DNA from 4 places in the Enterobacter sp. ECC-175 genome. Region 1 is predicted to be linked to each of the others. Evidence: predicted binding sites of a transcription regulator. Region 1 holds the regulator's gene; each other region holds the start of a gene.
What was found. The regulator CRP, encoded in region 1, controls carbon source genes, mostly activating them, when cyclic AMP is high. The targets are predictions, from matches to a motif close to ATGTGANNNNNNTCACAT.
Positions count from the first base shown of each region.

Region 2: a site for CRP is predicted at 720-737, ahead of ldtB (L,D-transpeptidase). Genes of this name have one in related genera too.
Region 3: a site for CRP is predicted at 1,082-1,099, ahead of rhaS (HTH-type transcriptional activator RhaS). Genes of this name have one in related genera too.
Region 4: a site for CRP is predicted at 1,507-1,524, ahead of V1599_RS05385 (glycine dehydrogenase). Genes of this name have one in related genera too.

Region 1 is NZ_CP143776.1:198,701-200,901, forward strand. It holds gene V1599_RS01080 (phosphoribulokinase) at 1-196, shown strand, start outside; gene V1599_RS01085 (OsmC family protein) at 262-666, opposite strand; gene crp (cAMP-activated global transcriptional regulator CRP) at 976-1,608, shown strand; gene V1599_RS01095 (YccS/YhfK family putative transporter) at 1,666-2,201, shown strand, end outside.
Region 2 is NZ_CP143776.1:2,022,581-2,024,781, reverse strand. It holds gene V1599_RS09575 (ABC-F family ATPase) at 1-614, opposite strand, end outside; gene ldtB (L,D-transpeptidase) at 837-1,757, shown strand; gene V1599_RS09565 (GntR family transcriptional regulator) at 1,800-2,201, opposite strand, start outside.
Region 3 is NZ_CP143776.1:616,489-618,689, reverse strand. It holds gene rhaR (HTH-type transcriptional activator RhaR) at 1-43, opposite strand, end outside; gene rhaS (HTH-type transcriptional activator RhaS) at 117-953, opposite strand; gene rhaB (rhamnulokinase) at 1,255-2,201, shown strand, end outside.
Region 4 is NZ_CP143776.1:1,144,091-1,146,291, reverse strand. It holds gene V1599_RS05400 (DUF4311 domain-containing protein) at 1-369, opposite strand, end outside; gene V1599_RS05395 (DUF4312 family protein) at 393-692, opposite strand; gene V1599_RS05390 (SFCGS family glycine-rich protein) at 695-1,057, opposite strand; gene V1599_RS05385 (glycine dehydrogenase) at 1,068-1,406, opposite strand; gene cybC (cytochrome b562) at 1,724-2,110, opposite strand; gene pmbA (metalloprotease PmbA) at 2,149-2,201, opposite strand, start outside.

The DNA of each region.
Region 1 (2,201 bases):
GGACGAAAGCTTCGTGGTGATCCATTTCCGCAATCTGGAAGGGATTGATTACCCGTGGCTGCTGGCGATGCTGCAGGGTTCGTTTATTTCTCATATGAACACACTGGTGGTTCCGGGCGGGAAAATGGGGCTGGCGATGGAGTTAATCATGACGCCGCTGGTGCAGCGGCTGATGGAAGGCAAGCAGATCGCGTGAGCATATTCCCTCTCCCCGTGGGAGAGGGCTAGAGTGTGGGCATCAACAGGCGCGATGCCCCGACATTACGCTTCGATCACCTCATATGAATGGGTAATGTTCACCGCTTTCTCCAGCATGAGCGCCACGGAGCAGTACTTCTCAGCGGACAGGTCAACCGCGCGCGCCACCGCCGCGTCTTTCAGCTCTTTGCCCGTGACGATAAAGTGCAGGTTGATGTGCGTGAACAGGCGCGGCGCCTCTTCGCGACGTTCCGACGTCAGCTTCACTTCGCAATTGGTCACCTCCTGACGGCCTTTCTGCAGGATAGACACCACGTCAATCGCGCTGCATCCGCCTGCCGCCATCAGCACCATCTCCATCGGGCTTGGCGCTTTATCGCCGGAGTTACCGTCCATCAAAATCTGGTGGCCGGAAGCGGACTCGCCCAGGAAGGTTAGCCCTTCGACCCATTTCACACGCGCTTGCATATTTATTAACTCCAACGTTGCATTTTTGGTGACAGATTACGCGCGCGTTACATTTCTCGCAACGGAAGGCGACCTGCATCATGCTGAAGCGAGACACCAGGAGACACGCGGCAAAAGCTATGCTAAAACACTCTGGATGCTACAGTAATACATTGACGTTACACATGTATGCAGAGGACATCAAACTTTACTGGCTGCGACACATTAGACGGCCGACTTCCCAGGTATGGGTAAGAATTCGATTGCAAACCCAGAGTCAGGATGCAACGTATGGCTCTGGAGACAGCTTATAACAGAGGATAACAGCGCATGGTGCTTGGCAAACCGCAAACAGACCCGACTCTCGAATGGTTCTTGTCTCATTGCCACATTCATAAGTACCCATCAAAGAGCACGCTGATTCACCAGGGTGAAAAAGCGGAAACGTTGTATTACATCGTTAAAGGCTCGGTGGCAGTGCTGATCAAAGATGAAGAAGGGAAAGAGATGATCCTTTCTTATCTGAACCAGGGCGATTTCATCGGTGAACTGGGCCTGTTTGAAGAAGGCCAGGAACGTAGCGCCTGGGTTCGTGCAAAGACAGCATGTGAAGTGGCTGAAATTTCTTACAAAAAGTTCCGTCAGCTGATCCAGGTTAACCCGGACATCCTGATGCGTCTTTCTTCGCAGATGGCGCGCCGCCTGCAGGTTACGTCTGAAAAAGTGGGCAACCTCGCCTTCCTCGACGTCACCGGTCGTATCGCACAGACCCTGCTGAACTTGGCGAAACAGCCAGACGCCATGACCCACCCTGACGGCATGCAAATTAAAATTACCCGCCAGGAGATTGGTCAGATCGTCGGTTGCTCCCGTGAAACGGTGGGTCGTATTCTAAAAATGCTGGAAGATCAGAACCTGATCTCTGCACACGGTAAAACCATCGTGGTTTACGGAACCCGTTAATTCCGGTCAAACGGCGTGCCACCGCAGGGTGTCACGCCGTTTTTGTCTCTATCCCCCATGTGGCGCAGGCTGATCTATCACCCGGAAGTAAACTACGCACTGCGACAAACGCTGGTGTTGTGCCTGCCCGTGGCCATTGGCCTCATTCTTGGACATCTCCAGCAGGGGCTGCTGTTTTCCCTGGTGCCCGCCTGCTGCAACATTGCCGGGCTGGACACGCCGCACAAGCGCTTTTTCAAACGCCTGATCGTTGGCGGCAGCCTGTTTGCCGGCTGTAGCCTCGCCGTTCAGCTGCTGCTGGCGCGCGATATTCCACTGCCGCTGATTTTAACCGTACTGGCGATGACGCTCGGCGTTACCGCTGAAATCAGTTCGCTGCACGCCCGCCTGCTGCCCGCCTCGCTGATCGCCGCCATTTTCACCCTAAGCCTCGCGGGCAATATGCCGGTATGGGAGCCGCTGCTGATCTACGCCCTCGGCACGCTGTGGTACGGCGTATTCAACTGGTTTTGGTTCTGGCTGTGGCGGGAACAGCCGCTGCGCGAATCCCTGAGCCTGCTCTACGTTCAGCTGGCCGACTACTGCGAAGCCAA
Region 2 (2,201 bases), 1.8 Mb from region 1:
ATGGTGCTGTCGCGATCGTTCAGCGTCTGCTCCAGCCAGCGGATGGTGTCGATGTCCAGGTTGTTCGTCGGTTCATCGAGCAGCAGGATGTCCGGGTTCGAGAACAGCGCCTGCGCCAGCAGGACGCGCAGCTTCCAGCCCGGCGCCACTTCGCTCATCGGCCCGTAGTGCTGTTCAACCGGAATGCCCACGCCCAGCAGCAGCTCGCCCGCACGCGCTTCCGCAGAGTAACCGTCCATTTCGCCGTACTGCGTTTCCAGGTCGGCAACCTTGTAGCCGTCCTCTTCGCTCATTTCGGCCAGGGCGTAGATGCGATCGCGCTCCTGCTTCACTTCCCACAGCTCCGCGTGCCCCATGATCACGGTGTCGAGCACGGTGAACTCTTCGAAGGCAAACTGATCCTGACGCAGCTTACCGATGCGCTCGTTAGGATCGAGCGACACGTTGCCGAGCGTCGGCTCCAGGTCGCCGCCGAGGATTTTCATAAAGGTGGATTTTCCGCTACCGTTGGCGCCAATCAGGCCGTAACGGTTGCCGCCGCCAAATTTGACGGAAATGTTTTCGAACAGCGGCTTACTGCCAAACTGCATAGTGACGTTGCTGGTAACTAACACGGGGAGATTCCTGCGAAAAGTGTGATAAACGCGGCATTATGCCACAATTCCGAAATGAGATCCCGTGTTGCAGCCATCCACTAAACTTTAACAAATTCGAAAAAAATGTGATTTCGTACACATCTGAATTCCCTGTGGGCAGGAATGCACATATAATGCGCTCCCATCACAGATTCAGACTTCTCAACTAACCGCCAGAGTGGCAAAGATACCTCGCATAACATGAACATGAAATTAACAACGCTTTTTGCGGCGGCGTTAGCCGTAGTAGGTTTTTGCAAAACCGCTTCTGCGGTAACGTATCCTCTGCCGACAGACGGTAGCCGTCTGGTAGGTGAAAACCAGGTGGTGACGGTGCCGGAAGGCAACACCCAGCCGCTGGAGTATTTTGCCGCGCAGTATCAGCTCGGCCTGTCCAACATGCTGGAAGCAAACCCGGGCGTTGACCCGTACCTGCCAAAAGCGGGGACCGTGCTGAATATCCCTCAGCAGCTGATCCTCCCGGATACAGTTCATGAAGGTATCGTGATCAACAGCGCGGAAATGCGCCTGTACTACTACCCGAAAGGCACCAACACCGTGATCGTGCTGCCAATCGGTATTGGCCAGCTGGGTAAAGACACCCCGCTGAACTGGACCACCAAAGTTGAGCGCAAGAAAGCGGGCCCAACCTGGACGCCAACCGCCAAAATGCACGCGGAATATATCGCTGCGGGCGAGCCGCTGCCAGCGGTAGTGCCTGCCGGCCCGGATAACCCGATGGGCCTGTACGCGCTGTATATTGGCCGTCTGTACGCTATCCACGGCACCAACGCCAACTTCGGCATCGGCCTGCGCGTCAGCCACGGCTGCGTGCGTCTGCGTAACGAAGACATCAAGTTCCTGTTCGACAACGTGCCGGTCGGTACGCGCGTGCAGTTCATCAACGAACCGGTGAAAGCGACCTCTGAACCCGACGGTAGCCGCTACATTGAAGTGCACAACCCGCTGTCCACCAGCGAAGACCAGATCAACAACAACGAAATCGTGCCAATCACCCTGAACAGCGCGGTGCAGGCCGTGACCTCTCAGGCTGACGTCGAGACGACAATCGTTGACCAGGCCGTTCAGAACCGCTCCGGTATGCCGGTGCGTTTGAACTAACAGAGAAACATGAAAAAAGCGGGCCTCGGTGCCCGCTTTTTTTTATCCGTTATTGACGATCACAATCCCGCCGTGGTCGTAACGATAGTGGCAGTGCGCGTACTCCAGCGGCGTACCGTCCTCAAGATAGATCACCTGCTCCACCTCCAGCACCGGATCGGTCTGCTCGCAGACCAAATGCTGCATGTCCAGTTCGTTGGGCTTTAGCGCCCGCACCACCCGATACGAGCCCATTATTTTCAGCCCCAGCGTCTCCTGCACGTACTGGAACACCGAGCTTTCAAGGTGGCTCTTGTTCAGCCCCGGCACCAGGTTCAGCGGCATCACGGTGGAGTCCAGCGACATCGGCTCGCCGTTCAGAAGGCGCAGGCGGATAAAATCATAGATCGGCGCATCGGCGTTAATCATCAGCGAGGCCTGCTCCTTCTCGTTGGGGAAGCGGAG
Region 3 (2,201 bases), 420 kb from region 1:
AGGAAAAAAAATCTTCTTTGCGAAGCGTTAACTGAGCGGCCACACCCTAACCTCAACGATGAATAACCCGACATTATTAGCGTTTTTACGCCGGGAATACGGTGATTATCCTCGCGTTACTGAAGCGTCACGTCCTTGCCCTGGCGAATATCGCGCGGGGACCAGCTGAACTCGCGGCGAAAAAGCGTCGAAAAGTGGTTACTGTCGCCAAAACCGCAGCGATAGGCGATGTCCGTAACGCTTTCATCCGTGTGGCGCAGCAGGTGGCGCGCCTTGATTAAGCGCAGCCGGTTGAGGTAACGCTGGGGCGTAAGCCCGGTGTTCTGCTTAAGCTGGCGATGCAGGGTGCGCAGCGACAGCGAAAAATCATCCGCCAGCGTCTCCCAGCAGACGTCCTCGGCAAAGTGCTCCTCCAGCCAGGCCATCAGCTGATTCAGCCGCGCATCGTTGTTTCCCATTCCCTCCACCAGGCTCCCCCGGCGCAGCAGCACCAGCAGCTGCATAAACAGCAGCTCGCGCGCGGCAAGGGCGTGCGTCTCCGGCCCCTCTTCGCTCTGCTCAAGCTGGCTCACCAGCAGGCGCACCTGCGACAGCGTGGCCTGGTTGATCCGCCAGTGCGACGGGTAATGTCCGTCCTTTTCCTGCGGCAGCAGCTGGTTCAGCCCCGCAAGAAACTGGAACGCGTCCGGGGATCGATAAAGCACGTTGGTCAAACAAAGATTGTCGGTATGTTCATACAGGTGCCTGTCGTGATCGCGCACGAAGCAGACCGTTCCCCCGCAGATGGTGTACGGCTGCCCGTTGAATACATGAATGCCCGTCCCATGCTCAACAATCACAATTTCATGAAAATCATGATGGTGTTCAGGAAATGCCGCCTGAGGAAGCCGCGGCTCAATCGCAACGGGCGAACCTTCCGAAGGAAAAAAATCCACGCTGTGTAGTACGGTCATATCGGCCACCACTAATGAGAAATCTTCTCAAAATAGTAATTAAGCCCCTTCACCCGCACCTTGAATTTTCGGCAGCAAAGCGCGCAAAACCCGCCGATTTTTCAAGAAACCGGCGGAAAGATCGGGAAATGCGGGAAGCGTCACACTGCCTGAAAAGCCCGCCATAACAGGAAACTGTGAACCGCCTCACGTTCACCTTTGCTTTCTTGCCAGCCGCCGTTTTTCGCTGTCACTGGCAAGAAGGCGTCATTTATCGGCCCTTTTTACACTCATCGCTAATGACCTAAAGAAGGACCCGAACATGACTTTTCGCCATTGTGTGGCTGTTGATTTAGGCGCATCCAGCGGGCGCGTCATGCTGGCCACCTGGGACGGTAGCCAGCGCGCGCTGTCGCTGCGTGAAATGCACCGCTTTACGAACTGCCTGCAAAAGCAGGACGGTTTTGAGACCTGGGATATTGACGGCCTGGAAGCTGAAATCCGCACCGGGCTGAAAAAGGTCTGCGACGCCGGGATTCCGATCGACAGCATCGGCATTGATACCTGGGGCGTGGACTTTGTGCTGCTGGACGAGCGCGGCGAACGCGTCGGGCTGCCGGTGTCCTATCGCGACAGCCGCACCGACGGCGTGATGGCACAGGCCGTTGCCCGGCTCGGTAAAGAAGCGATCTACGGGCGCAGCGGCATTCAGTTTTTACCGTTCAACACGCTGTACCAGCTGCGCGCGCTGGTACAGCAGCAGCCGGAAGCGGTGGATCGCGCGGCGCACGCGCTGCTGATCCCGGACTACCTGAGCTATCGCCTGACCGGCAACCTCAACTGGGAATACACCAACGCCACCACCACCCAGCTGGTGAACATTAACTCCGATGCCTGGGATGAAACCCTTCTCGACTGGACGGGCGCACCGGCCTCGTGGTTCGGCACGCCGACCCACCCCGGCAACGTGATCGGCCAGTGGATTTGCCCGCAGGGCAATAAGATCCCGGTAGTGGCCGTGGCGAGCCACGACACCGCCAGCGCGGTCATTGCCTCGCCGCTCGCCGACGCGGACGCGGCCTATCTCTCCTCCGGCACCTGGTCGCTGATGGGATTTGAGAGCAAAACGCCCTACACCAGCGACGCGGCGATGGCGGCAAACATCACCAACGAGGGCGGCGCGGAAGGCCGCTACCGGGTGCTGAAAAACATTATGGGGCTATGGCTGCTGCAGCGGGTGCTGAAGGAGCAGAACGTGACCGACCTGCC
Region 4 (2,201 bases), 950 kb from region 1:
GGTGACAACCAGCATGCCGATCACCCCGCAGGCAATCGCCATTTTGCGCGGGTCGTGCAGCGTTTCGCCGACGTTACGGTTCTTGATCATCAGCGCCGCGGCGCCCCAGTTTGGGATAATGCGGTGGTCAACGTCCTGCGTGAACGCCCCCGCGGCCACGGATGACGCCCAGGCGTTAAAGAAGAAGCCCAGCCCAAAGGAGAAGTGAGAAGCCGGGTCCCCTTCGCAGGAGTTCAGTTCCCCCAACGTACGAAACGCGCCCATACCCTGTGTGGTAGGCGCATGAAACATGCGTGCAGCCCCGGCCCCAACGCCGACGCCAACCAGGCCGCCGATGATGAGCGATTTTATTAATATTATCAGGAACATTAGTCTGCCCTATGTAGTAAGAATCAGCGTTGCGTGACGAAATCCACCCGGTCGAGATTGATGGCGGTCACGTTGACGGTCACATCCAGCTCCACGCTGTAGGTGCGTCTTTCCCGGCGCAAAAAGAAGAACAGAAAGGCTTCTTTGCGCACCGCTTCTTGCGCCTGAACGACCTGCACATCCTGTGGCTCAATACGCAGTAAGATATGCGGTGAGGCTTTCATCACCGCGGCCTGAACGTGGTTGAGCGCGTCGGCAAAGGCGCGCGCTTTGGCGTCGCCCTTCCCCTTCACTCTCACCGTGGTAGTGAACTGTTCTTTCATGCTCACGCGCCGTACTTCTTCTGCCACGCCTGTACCAGACGCTCGCCCAGCTCTTCTTTATCCATAAAGCCGAAGCCCAGCACGTTGCAGCCTTCGTTGATGGCGGTGACGCCCTCGTCCACGGAGCGCATGCCGTATTTGGCCTTGTAGCCATACTTGGTTTGCGCCGTGATTGCGCCCGCGCCGCCGCTGCCGCAGAAGGAGATGCCGAAGGTGGCGTTTTCCGCTTTCATCACGTCGCCAAGCTTCATATCCGCGGCCACGCCAGGCACGACAACCGCGCGTCCACCTGCTTTTTCAACACCCGCAGCCACTTTCTGACCTTTACCCAGGCGATCGCCAATCACGACTGTAATTTGTTCCATGTGTTGCTCCTTAAAGGTTGTCTTTCGCGACTTCAAAGTGAACGGAGAGCAGCCAGGCTTCTTCATCAGGAAGGTTGCCAAACTGCGCCACCACTTCACGGGCGAGTTGCATTGAATCGGGTGAAATTTCGTCGAACAGATCTGCTTCAACCTCCGGCAGCGGCTCGCCGGTCACGGACCGGTGCGCCATTGCGCGAACGTGAGAGGTGAGCATTTGTTCCTGTACCGCATTGGGGATGATGTTATGCCCGGCCAGCAGGGCATAGACCTGCTGCAGCATGGTGGTCGCGAGCTGTTCTGTTTGCACCGCCTGTTCCCCAACGTCGTTCATTACCGCTCCGTTAATCACTGGTCTTACCCCGTTAATGGCTCTGGAATAAAACTAACGTTGGGCGCGCATTGTTTGTAGCGAGTTGTTTTCCACTTCGAAGTGGAAAGGCGAGCAGCGGTAGTGATCTGTGCCACATAAAAACGTTGAATGTGGATAAAACGCTGTATTTGCGTGATGAATATCACGCATTCACGCGGTGAAACGCGCAGAATGCGAATGAAAACGTTCGGGCGTGATAATGCAAAAATGTGATGGCGATAGGGTTTACTTATCACCAGGCAAAAAAAAACGGGAGCCGCTGGCTCCCGCTGGATGTGTATCAGATGCGCGATCTGTTAACGATACTTTTTGTGGTAGGTATTGCGCGTGGCGACAAACTGGTCGGCTGCCGCCTGGGCTTCTTTCACTTTGCCTTCGTTGGCCAGCTTCAGCGCGCCGTCGATCTGGCCCACCAGCACGTCAAAACCGTGGCGGAAGTCCTTCATTTCAGGGCTGTCCGGCGCTTTGCTTTCCAGCTTCGGCGGCGTCGCTTTTTGCGCATCCAGCGCCGCTTCACGCATTTTGGTCAATGCGTCTTTCATTTCCGCCGCATTGTCCGTTTTCTGCACCACCTTCAGGTTTTGACTGAGGATGTCCATGTTGTCTTCAAGATCGGCGGCAAACGCAGTAGAGCCTAGAACCAGCGTTGAAGCTGCGACGATCGCTAACAGATGTTTACGCATTGCTCACTTCCTTTTTTATTATTAACAAAACGCTATCGCTATTGACCCGCAATTTTCATTTCGGGCAGAAGTACAGAACCACACTGTATAT